DNA from 3 places in the Frankia sp. CgMI4 genome. Region 1 is predicted to be linked to each of the others. Evidence: predicted binding sites of a transcription regulator. Region 1 holds the regulator's gene; each other region holds the start of a gene.
What was found. The regulator LexA, encoded in region 1, represses DNA repair genes until DNA is damaged. The targets are predictions, from matches to a motif close to CGAACNNNNGTTCG.

Region 1 (3,108 bases):
GAGTCGATGTCGCGGGCCGCGGCCAGTGGCGGCGGCCGGGCGCCCATCGGTACCCGTGGTCCCGGTGAGACGAAGATCGAGACCGATCGTCGGCGGCTGCGGGCCAGGATGGCGCGGTTGCGCCGCGAGCTCGCCGCGATGACGACCGTGCGGGAGACCAAGCGTTCCGCCCGGCGGCGGGGTGAGGTCCCCAGCGTGGCGATCGCCGGTTACACCAACGCCGGTAAGTCGTCGCTGCTCAACCGGCTGACCGGCGCGGGTGTCCTGGTCGAGGACGCRCTGTTCGCCACCCTTGATCCGACCGTGCGGCGGGCGACCCTGCCGGACGGCCGGGCCTTCACCCTGACCGACACCGTCGGATTCGTCCGGCATCTGCCGCATCAGATCGTCGAGGCGTTCCGCTCGACGCTGGAAGAGGTCGCCGATGCCGATCTCATCCTGCACGTTGTGGACGGATCATCGCCGGAGCCGGCCGCGCAGATCTCCGCCGTGCGCGAGGTTCTCAACGACATCGACGCGGGCGGCGTTCCCGAGCTGATCGTCGTCAACAAGGTGGACGCCGTGGAGCCGACGGTCGTCGCGGGGTTGCGCCAGCTCGCCCCGGACGCCGTGTTCGTCTCGGCACGCACGRGCGAGGGGCTGGCCGCGCTGGTCGACGCGCTCTGTGCCCGGGTGCCGCATCCCGACGTGGAGATGCGCGTRCTCGTGCCCTACACCCGGGGCGACTTGGTCTCCCGGGTGCACGCGAACGGCGAGGTGCTCACGATGGAGCACACCGAGACCGGTACCCGGCTGTCCGCCCGGGTTTCCTCGGGACTCGCGGCGGAGCTGCACGCCTACCGGGCCTGAGCCCAGGAGCGATCAGACGCGAGGCAACCCGGCCGGCCGCCCGCCGGGCGGCCGGCCGATCCACATCAAACCCTGCGGAGCACAGCCACGATCCGGCCGAGGATGGTCGCATCCTCACCGGGGATGTCGGCGAAGGCCGAGTTCTCCGGATGTAGCCAGATCTTGCCGTCCCGAACCCGCAGACGCTTGACCGTCGCCTCCCCGTCGATCATTGCGGCGACGATCTCCCCGTTGTCCGCGACCGGCTGCTGGCGGACGACCACCCAGTCACCGTCGCAGATCGCCGCGTTGATCATCGAGTCGCCGACGACCCGGAGCAGGAACAGAGTGCCCTCGCCGACGATCTCCCTGGGTAGCGGGAAGACGTCCTCGACCGCCTGCTCGGCCAGGATCGGGCCACCGGCGGCGATCCGGCCCAGCACCGGCACGTAGGCCGCGTCCGACTTGCTTCCTTCGGTGGTGCCCGGCGCCGCCTCACCGACGATGGGAATCGTGCCCGCCACCGTCGTCGCGCCCGCGCCCACATCCGCGCGTTGCCGGGGGTGCTCGACGGTCAGCACCTCCATCGCTCTCGGGCGGTTCGGGTCCYGCCGCAGGTAGCCCTTCTCCTCGAGCACCTTGAGCTGGTGAGCCACACTACTGGTGCTGGTGAGGCCGACCGCCTCACCGATCTCCCGCACGCTGGGCGGATATCCGCGCCGCTCCACCGCGGCCCGGATGACCTCCAGCACCCTGCGCTGCCGGGGGGTCAGGCCCGCGTCCGTGGGGCCTTCGGGAAAGGCTCGCACGTTGCCGCGGGTTCCGCCCCGGCGCGTACCCCTGCCTTGGCTAGTCATCGCTTACCGCTCTCCTCGTCGCGTTTTTCTTCCGCCGTGCGGCCACCGGCCGGCCGGCGACCGCACGGCGGACCGTCCCGCTCCGGAAGCGGTCACCCACCGACTCGCCGCCGTCCGTGACCGGGGGAAACCGCCCGGTTCACACCCGACCGACTCGACGGTAACCGGCGGGTCGCAGAATCTCAAACGTCTGTTCGAGCGTGTCCCTGGCGGTTTCCGGTTCCCGATGCGACAATCGACCACGCGTTCGATCGAACGAAGGTTCGATCTTCGGTGTTCGGTGTCGTCGGAACGGGAGGGTGCCGTGGGATCCGCACACAGGGCGCGGGTCGTCGACCTGTCGATGGCCAGGGACCGGGTGGGTCATCGGCCGCCGGGTCGCCCGCCCGCACCCCCGCCGGGTCGCCCGCCCGCACCCCCGCCGCTCCGGCTGACCCGGCGGGGTCGGGTGGTGGTGGTATCGATCGTCGTGGCGGTCGTCGTGGCGGTAGCAATCATGATCATGCCTGGGGTGTCGATTGCCGGGCCGGATACCGCGGAGGCGCCGCGGCACCATCTGGTCATGCCGGGGGAGACGCTGTGGGAGGTGGCAGTGGCGCTCGACGAGAGCGCCGACACCCGGGTCATGGTGGACCGGCTGATGCGGCTGAACCACCTGCGGTCACCACTGATCGCCCCGGGCCAGTCGTTACTCCTTCCCTGACGCCCGGCTTCCCGGGTCCACGAGTGTCTCGGCGCAGGGTTCTCGCGCACCGTCGTCTTTCGTCCACGTGCGGTGCCACGTGCGATGCGGACCACACGGACCATACGGGGGTGCTGTCCTCATCTCTGGGGCCGTGCGCTACCTTGGACACAACATCTGGTGCTTACCGGGGTGTAAGTCATCCACAGGTTGTTCCACAGGTCTTCCGCGGGGAGCTGGCGGTCCATCCACAAGGTGGTCTGTCCGGCGTGGATGCCGGGTCCTCAACGGTGTCCCTCATCCCCGGTCCGGGGCGGTCGGCTCCGGCGCGGGCGAAGGAGGCGTAGCGCGTGCGGTGCCCGTTCTGCCGGCATCCGGACAGTCGCGTCGTTGACAGTCGGGAGGCCGAGGAGGGTTCGGCGATCCGCCGCAGGCGGTCCTGCCTGTCCTGCGGTCGCCGGTTCACTACGATGGAGGAGGCGTCCCTTCAGGTTCGCAAGCGCAGTGGGGCGGCCGAGCCGTTCAGCCGGGCCAAGGTCATCGCCGGTGTCCGCAAGGCCTGCCAGGGCCGGCCGGTGCGGGATGATGATCTCKCGCTTCTGGCGCAGCGGGTAGAGGACGCCGTCCGCTCGTCGGGGTCGGCGGAGGTGCCCGCGGAGGCGATCGGCCGGGCGATCCTCGGTCCGCTCCGTGAGCTCGACGAGGTGGCTTATCTCCGCTTCGCCTCGGTGTACCTGGCCT
Region 2 (3,108 bases), on a different contig from region 1:
GAGGCGACCATCTTCGTGCCGGTAGGGGCCAATCCGGTCAAAGTGGCGCGGACGCGCCGGTGGGGCGCCCGGGTCGAGAAGATACCCGGGGGGGTGGAAGCGGCGCTCGCTGCGGCCGCCACCTTCGCCGCCCGGGGAGACCGGCTGCTGGTCCACCCGTTCGATGACCCGACGGTAGTGGCCGGGCAGGGCACGATCGGCTTGGAGTTGCTCGATCAGGTGCCCGATCTCGGCACCGTTCTGGTCGGGGTGGGCGGCGGAGGGCTGATCGGCGGGCTGGCCGCGGCGGTGCGGTCCCGGCGCCCCGATGCGCGAGTGGTCGGAGTGCAGTCCGTGCTGTCGTCGGCGTTTGCCGCGTCGCTGCGGGCTGGCCGGCGGCTCACGGTGCCCCCCGGTGGGGCTGCGACGCCCGGTGCCGGAACGACGCCCGGTGCCGGAACACTGCGRGGAGTCGGGACGATTCCGGGCAGCCGGACGTCCGAACAGCCGACGGCGCCACGTTCGTCACGGGTGGTCCCGGCGTCGACCACGATCGCCGACGGTATGGCGGTGAACGCTCCGGGGGTCCTGACCTTCGCCCTTGCCGCACGCCTGGTGGACGAGATCGTCACGGTCGATGAGGCGGCGTTCTGGGAGGCGATGGTGTTGCTGCACCGGGCCGGCCACCAGGTGGAACCGGCCGGCGCCGCGGGGGTCGCGGCCTTGTTGCGTCGAAGTGATCTCGCGCAGGGCCCGACGGTGGCAATCCTGTCGGGTGGCAACATCGACCCGGGGGTGGCCAGCAGGGTGAAGGCGCTCGCGGCCATCCCGCCGAGCGCGTCGAGTACCGCGTGACTACGCGACTACGCGACTACGTGGCCGCGTGGCCACGTGGCGTGGCCGCTTGGCCGCGGGGCCGCCTGACCGCCGGTGGGCCGGGCGTTGACGCGGACCACGGCCATCGACGACCCGCCCTCGCGCGCGGGGCGGGGCGGGAACGACGGACAATAGGCTGGTCAGCACGCGGGTCGACGACCACTGGGCGTGGACGTGTGATGGTCATGCGGTGGCATGGACGCGCGAGGACCGCGGCCGGGTGGGGCCGTCGGTGCATCTCGCGGACCACACCGCGGACCGGGCCGTTGGGTGCGATCCGGGCATGCCGCGGTCCGACCTGCCCGACGTCGAACGTACGATCGGAGTCCCATGAGCGGCTTTTTCGGCGATTCCCACGGCGGCGGATCCGGCATCGCCGGGTCGGTCGGGACGGATGTCCACGGCGGTGCGCACGTGCCCTACGACCTGTTCGGCCCGGCGGTGCTGGCGCCGCCGGTGGGCGGGGACGAGCCCGGTGGCTTCTCCTCGCCACGCCTGGATGCCGAGGGCCTGCTCGACGGGCTCAACCTGCAGCAGCGGGCGGCGGTGGTGCACATCGGGGCACCCCTGCTCGTCGTCGCGGGCGCGGGGTCCGGCAAGACGCGGGTGCTGACCCACCGTATCGCGTACCTGCTGGCGGCCCGGGGGGTCCGGCCGGGGGAGATGCTGGCGATCACGTTCACCAACAAGGCTGCCAACGAGATGCGCGAACGGGTCTCGGCGCTGGTCGGTCCCCGGGCGCGGGCGATGTGGGTGAGCACCTTCCWCTCGGCCTGCGTGCGCATCCTGAGGTCCGAGGCGAAGCGTCTCGGGTTCGGCTCGACCTTCTCCATCTACGACGCCGCCGACGCGCAGCGTTTGATCACTCTGGTCACCCGTGACCTTGATCTTGATCCCAAACGGCATCCCGCCCGAGGTCTGGCGGCGCAGATCAGCAACCTGAAGAACGAACTGATCGACTGGGAGGCCGCACGGGACCGGGCCACGAACCACCTCGAGCGGACCGTCGCCGAGGTCTACGCCGCTTATCAGCAGCGGCTGGCTCAGGCCAACGCCCTTGATTTCGACGATCTGATCATGATGACGGTGAACCTCCTCCAGTCGTTCCCCGACGTCGCCGAGCACTACCGGCGCCGATTCCGACATGTGCTCGTGGACGAGTACCAGGACACGAACCACGCGCAGTACGTCCTGGTGCGTGAACTCGTCGGYCAACCGGCGTACTTCGGTGGCGGGTCCGCGCCGGTGGAGCCGGCCGAGCCGGCAGCCGGGCCGGGTACCTGGGCCTCGGGCGCCGTCCCACCGGCGGAGCTGTGCGTGGTTGGCGACGCGGACCAGTCGATCTACGCCTTCCGTGGGGCGAACATCCGCAACATCGTGGAGTTCGAGGAGGATTTCCCGAACGCCGCAGTGATCCTGCTGGAACAGAACTACCGCTCCACCCAGACCATCCTCTCCGCCGCGAACGCGATGATCGCGCGTAACAACCAGCGCAAGGCCAAGCGACTGTGGTCGGACGCCGGTGACGGTGAGAAGATCGTCGGATTCGCCGCCGACAACGAGCACGACGAGGCGGCCTTTGTCGCCGAGGAGGTCGACCGGCTCTCGGACGCGAAGCTCGCGCGGCCCGCCGACGTCGCGGTGTTCTACCGGACCAACGCCCAGAGCCGGGTGTTCGAGGAGATCTTCGTCCGGGTCGGGCTGCCCTACCGGGTGGTCGGCGGGGTGCGGTTCTACGAGCGCAAGGAGATCCGTGATCTCCTTGCCTACCTGCGGGTCCTCGCCAATCCTAGCGACACGGTGAACCTGCGTCGCATCCTGAACGTGCCCCGGCGCGGGATCGGCGAGCGGGCCGAGGCGGCCCTGGCGGGCTTCGCTGATGTCGAGCGGATCGGGTTCGCGCAGGCACTGGAGCGTGTCGACGAGGTGCCGGGGATCGCCGCGCGCTCGGCGAAGGCGGTGCGCGAGTTCACCGCGCTGCTCGCCGAGCTACGCGCCGTAGCGGCCGACAACCCGGTGGCCGTGGTCGAGGGGGTGCTTGAACGCACCGGCTACCTGTCGGAACTCCTCGCCGAGGACACCGTCGAGTCCCAGGGCCGGGTGGAGAACCTGCAGGAACTGGTCGGAGTGGTCCAGGAGTTCGCCCGGCGGCTGCCCGAGGGTACGCTTGCGGAGTTCCTCGAGCAGGTCTCGCTCGTCGCCGACGCGGACCAGGTTCCGACCGACGACGGTTCCGATGGTGTGGTCACTCTC
Region 3 (3,108 bases), on a different contig from region 1:
AGCCGCCAGTCGGCGGGCAGCGGCAGCGGCAGCGGCAGCGGCAGCCGATACTGAGAGCGAAGTCGGCGAGACCACCAAGGAGACACCGAAGGTCAATCTCGTCAAGGTACCGACGGCTCCACCCAGCGGTGACAGGTACGCCGACGCCGAGAAAACCATCATCGCCGCCACCACGCACTCCGTGCGTGTACTCCCGCTCATGCGCATGGACTCCGACAACGACCTCACCGACGCACCGCAGACTCATGCTGGCCGCGGCAGCGCGGGATGGCGCAGGCGGTCGGCGGTGGCAGTCGCCGCGGTGACGGCCATCGCCGTCGCCGGCCTCACGGCGGCCATGAACTGGCCCACCTCCGATGCCCAGCTGCTGTCGGAGGACGAGCCGAATATCACGCAGGTGACGCAGGGGCAGGTGACGCAGGCACCGACCCCGGACGCGATACGTCCGCCCATGCCTGCGGCCGCACCCAGCAATGCGGCCGCGACGTCCTCGACAGTCGTCCCGACGGTTGCCGGAGCGTTTACCAMCCGGGCTGCATCGCCCGGAGGCTTGGAACCACACCTCATGGAGCCCATCGCGCGACAGGTCAGCAAGCCCTCGCCCTCCGCCACCCACCGTCCCGACCCTGCTTTTGTCAAGACGCCTGCGACATCGCCTCCGTCCTCGCCATCCACCGCCCCGGCGCCACGCACGCCGACGACGGAGCCACCGACCACGACRCCTACACAGCCGCCAACCACGGCTCCATCGCCAGCCAGCAGACCCACGACGGCACCCACCAGCACCCCACCCTCGACGACACCGACCGGGGTGGACGCTCCGACGCCGACGRCCCCGCCGAGTGGCAACCCCGGGAGCCCAAGTACCGGACCTGCCCCCAGCAGTTTCTCCACCGGAGGGACAAGTTCAKCCAGCACGGGCGGCTGGATCACCAATACGATCACAATACCGCTGCCCATTTTCATCTAGTCTTCTCTCTCTAGTACACATTGCACAACAATGTGGGTACGGGCATACTCAAAAGCTGCCAGGTCGAGAGACGTTAAAAGGCCCGAGATCCGCCGAGTGCCGATACTCGGCCTAGAAGGGACTGCGGTTCGGTCCCGGACCCGTCGGCGCCATAATCACGCATTGCCCACGCAGGGTCCCCGGCCCCGTTCTCCGCCAGTATGTCGAAAAGAAATATGCCGCAGAGTTTCTCGCCGATGAGCTGGCATAATTGGCTACCTCTCACGGAAGATCATCACCGTGTTCTGGCTGTGCTCGCGTACTTGAAATCCCGCGCACTTGAAAGGATGACAGGAGCCAACCGAACACATGGTCGATTCTGCGTCACACTCGCCACGGCGTCAACCCCTACGCCCGTCGAGGAAGACCGCACCGCGGAACAGCGCATGACTTGCGGCTGTGGCGACCGCATCCTCAAGCAAACAGAATTCTCGATGTCGCCCCCGCTGACGATCTATAACGCGATCTACGCTGAGATGGTTCGCCCACCAGACGCGGTTGACGATGGTCCCATCGCGCGCCATAATCGAACACATGTTCGGTAAAGATCTGGAGACGGTTCCCCTCCRTGCCCTCGAGACGGAACTCTGCAGCTGGGCGGGTCGACTGGCTGCCGCCACCTGCCGTTGGCTGATTCTGCTCGCTGCCTTCGATCGCCGCAAAGGTTGGTCCGCCAGCGGCATGCCGACCTGCGCGCACTGGTTGTCCTGGCGGTGCGGACTCGGACTTCGCGCCAGCTACGACTACCTTCGAGTCGCCCGAGCACTAGAACTCCTTCCCCTCATTCGCGAGTCCTTCTCCAAAGGAGAGATCTCCTATTCAAAGGTTCGGGCTATAACACGTGTCGCCGAGCCGGAGACGGAAGCAAGGTGGGTTGAGCAGGCCGCACAGTGCACAGCGCAGAAGCTCGAGAGACTCGTGTCCTTGCATGCCAAAATCAATCATGATCAAAAAGATGAGAACGGGGGGCGCGACGAAGATGGCCCGAACAATACGCGGTGCTCTTGGCGGTGGAACGAAGATGGAACATTTTCACTGTCCGTCCGCCTCGATCCAGCCCGTGGTGCGATCATTGAGAGCGCTCTCGTCATGGCCATGTCAAGCCTGCACGACTCCCGAGACTCTAACCGGGAAGATTCTTCCACGACATCCGATGCCGAGGGCTCGATCAATGACACCTCGATAACACACGCAGGTCCTGAGATGAAAGCCGATGCCTTGACGGCTATGTCCMAATCTTTCCTCTCCACCGGCGCTCCCACGCTGATGAGCTCCACATCTCACACGATAAATGTACACATAGATATTGATACACTTATCGGTTCAAGCCGAGAGAACCATGGATRCCCCCTCCAGCGACATGAAGGGAATGGACTGAATACCCGAAGGTGTGATARGAAGGACCATATCCCCGTTCTACCGAACGTCGTTCGAAGACTGTCCTGCGACAGCCTCCTTCGGACACTTATTATAGACTCCAAGGGAAACCCTCTCATGCTGGGTCGCACCCGCCGAAACCCAACCACGAGATTGCGGCTAGCAATTTATGCACGCGACCGAGGGGTATGCCAGTATCCGGGCTGCCATCATACCCGCTGGCTCCAGGTACATCATATGAAGGAATGGGCATCCGGAGGCGGAAATACAGATCTTGATAATCTCGTTCTGATCTGCTCCCTTCATCATCGGACTATTCATGAAAGGCGGATTGTTCTGCAGCGCGGACGCGACGGTTCGATTGTCGCCCGCCATCGTGACGGAACGCTGATGCAGCAGGCGCCACGGCTGCATCTGGGTCCGGATCTGTTGGAGCTCCTCAGCGATAACACCTCAGCCGCGCCAGCTGAGACCGTCCCGACAAGACGAGTAGCCTGAATTACCCCCAGGGGGTATGGACATGATCCAAATGTCTGCCTCGGCGTACCGCGACCCGATGGGGGGGGGGGGGACACGAGAGCCGATGCTCAGCTACGAACGGGATGCCCGTAGGCTCCCAACCTTGTGAGCCCCATCCTCGCGCCCGGACGAGCTGGGAACTTCATCCGAGCCCTGTTCATCATCCTGCTGCTTGTGCTGCTGATGCGGACGGTGTATCTGAT

Region 2: the regulator LexA is predicted to act here: its motif matches at 1,165-1,178, upstream of pcrA (DNA helicase PcrA).
Region 3: the regulator LexA is predicted to act here: its motif matches at 1,312-1,325, upstream of Manayef4_RS22925 (DUF222 domain-containing protein).

What each region holds. Positions count from the first base shown of each region.
Region 1 is NZ_MAQZ01000047.1:25,668-28,775, forward strand. Features, by position in the region: gene hflX (GTPase HflX) at 1-849, shown strand, start outside; gene lexA (transcriptional repressor LexA) at 915-1,685, opposite strand; gene Manayef4_RS05310 (LysM peptidoglycan-binding domain-containing protein) at 1,990-2,388, shown strand; gene nrdR (transcriptional regulator NrdR) at 2,718-3,108, shown strand, end outside.
Region 2 is NZ_MAQZ01000081.1:259,975-263,082, forward strand. Features, by position in the region: gene Manayef4_RS15220 (pyridoxal-phosphate dependent enzyme) at 1-834, shown strand, start outside; gene pcrA (DNA helicase PcrA) at 1,186-3,108, shown strand, end outside.
Region 3 is NZ_MAQZ01000070.1:48,347-51,454, reverse strand. Features, by position in the region: gene Manayef4_RS22925 (DUF222 domain-containing protein) at 1,514-2,884, shown strand; gene Manayef4_RS11855 (hypothetical protein) at 3,011-3,108, shown strand, end outside.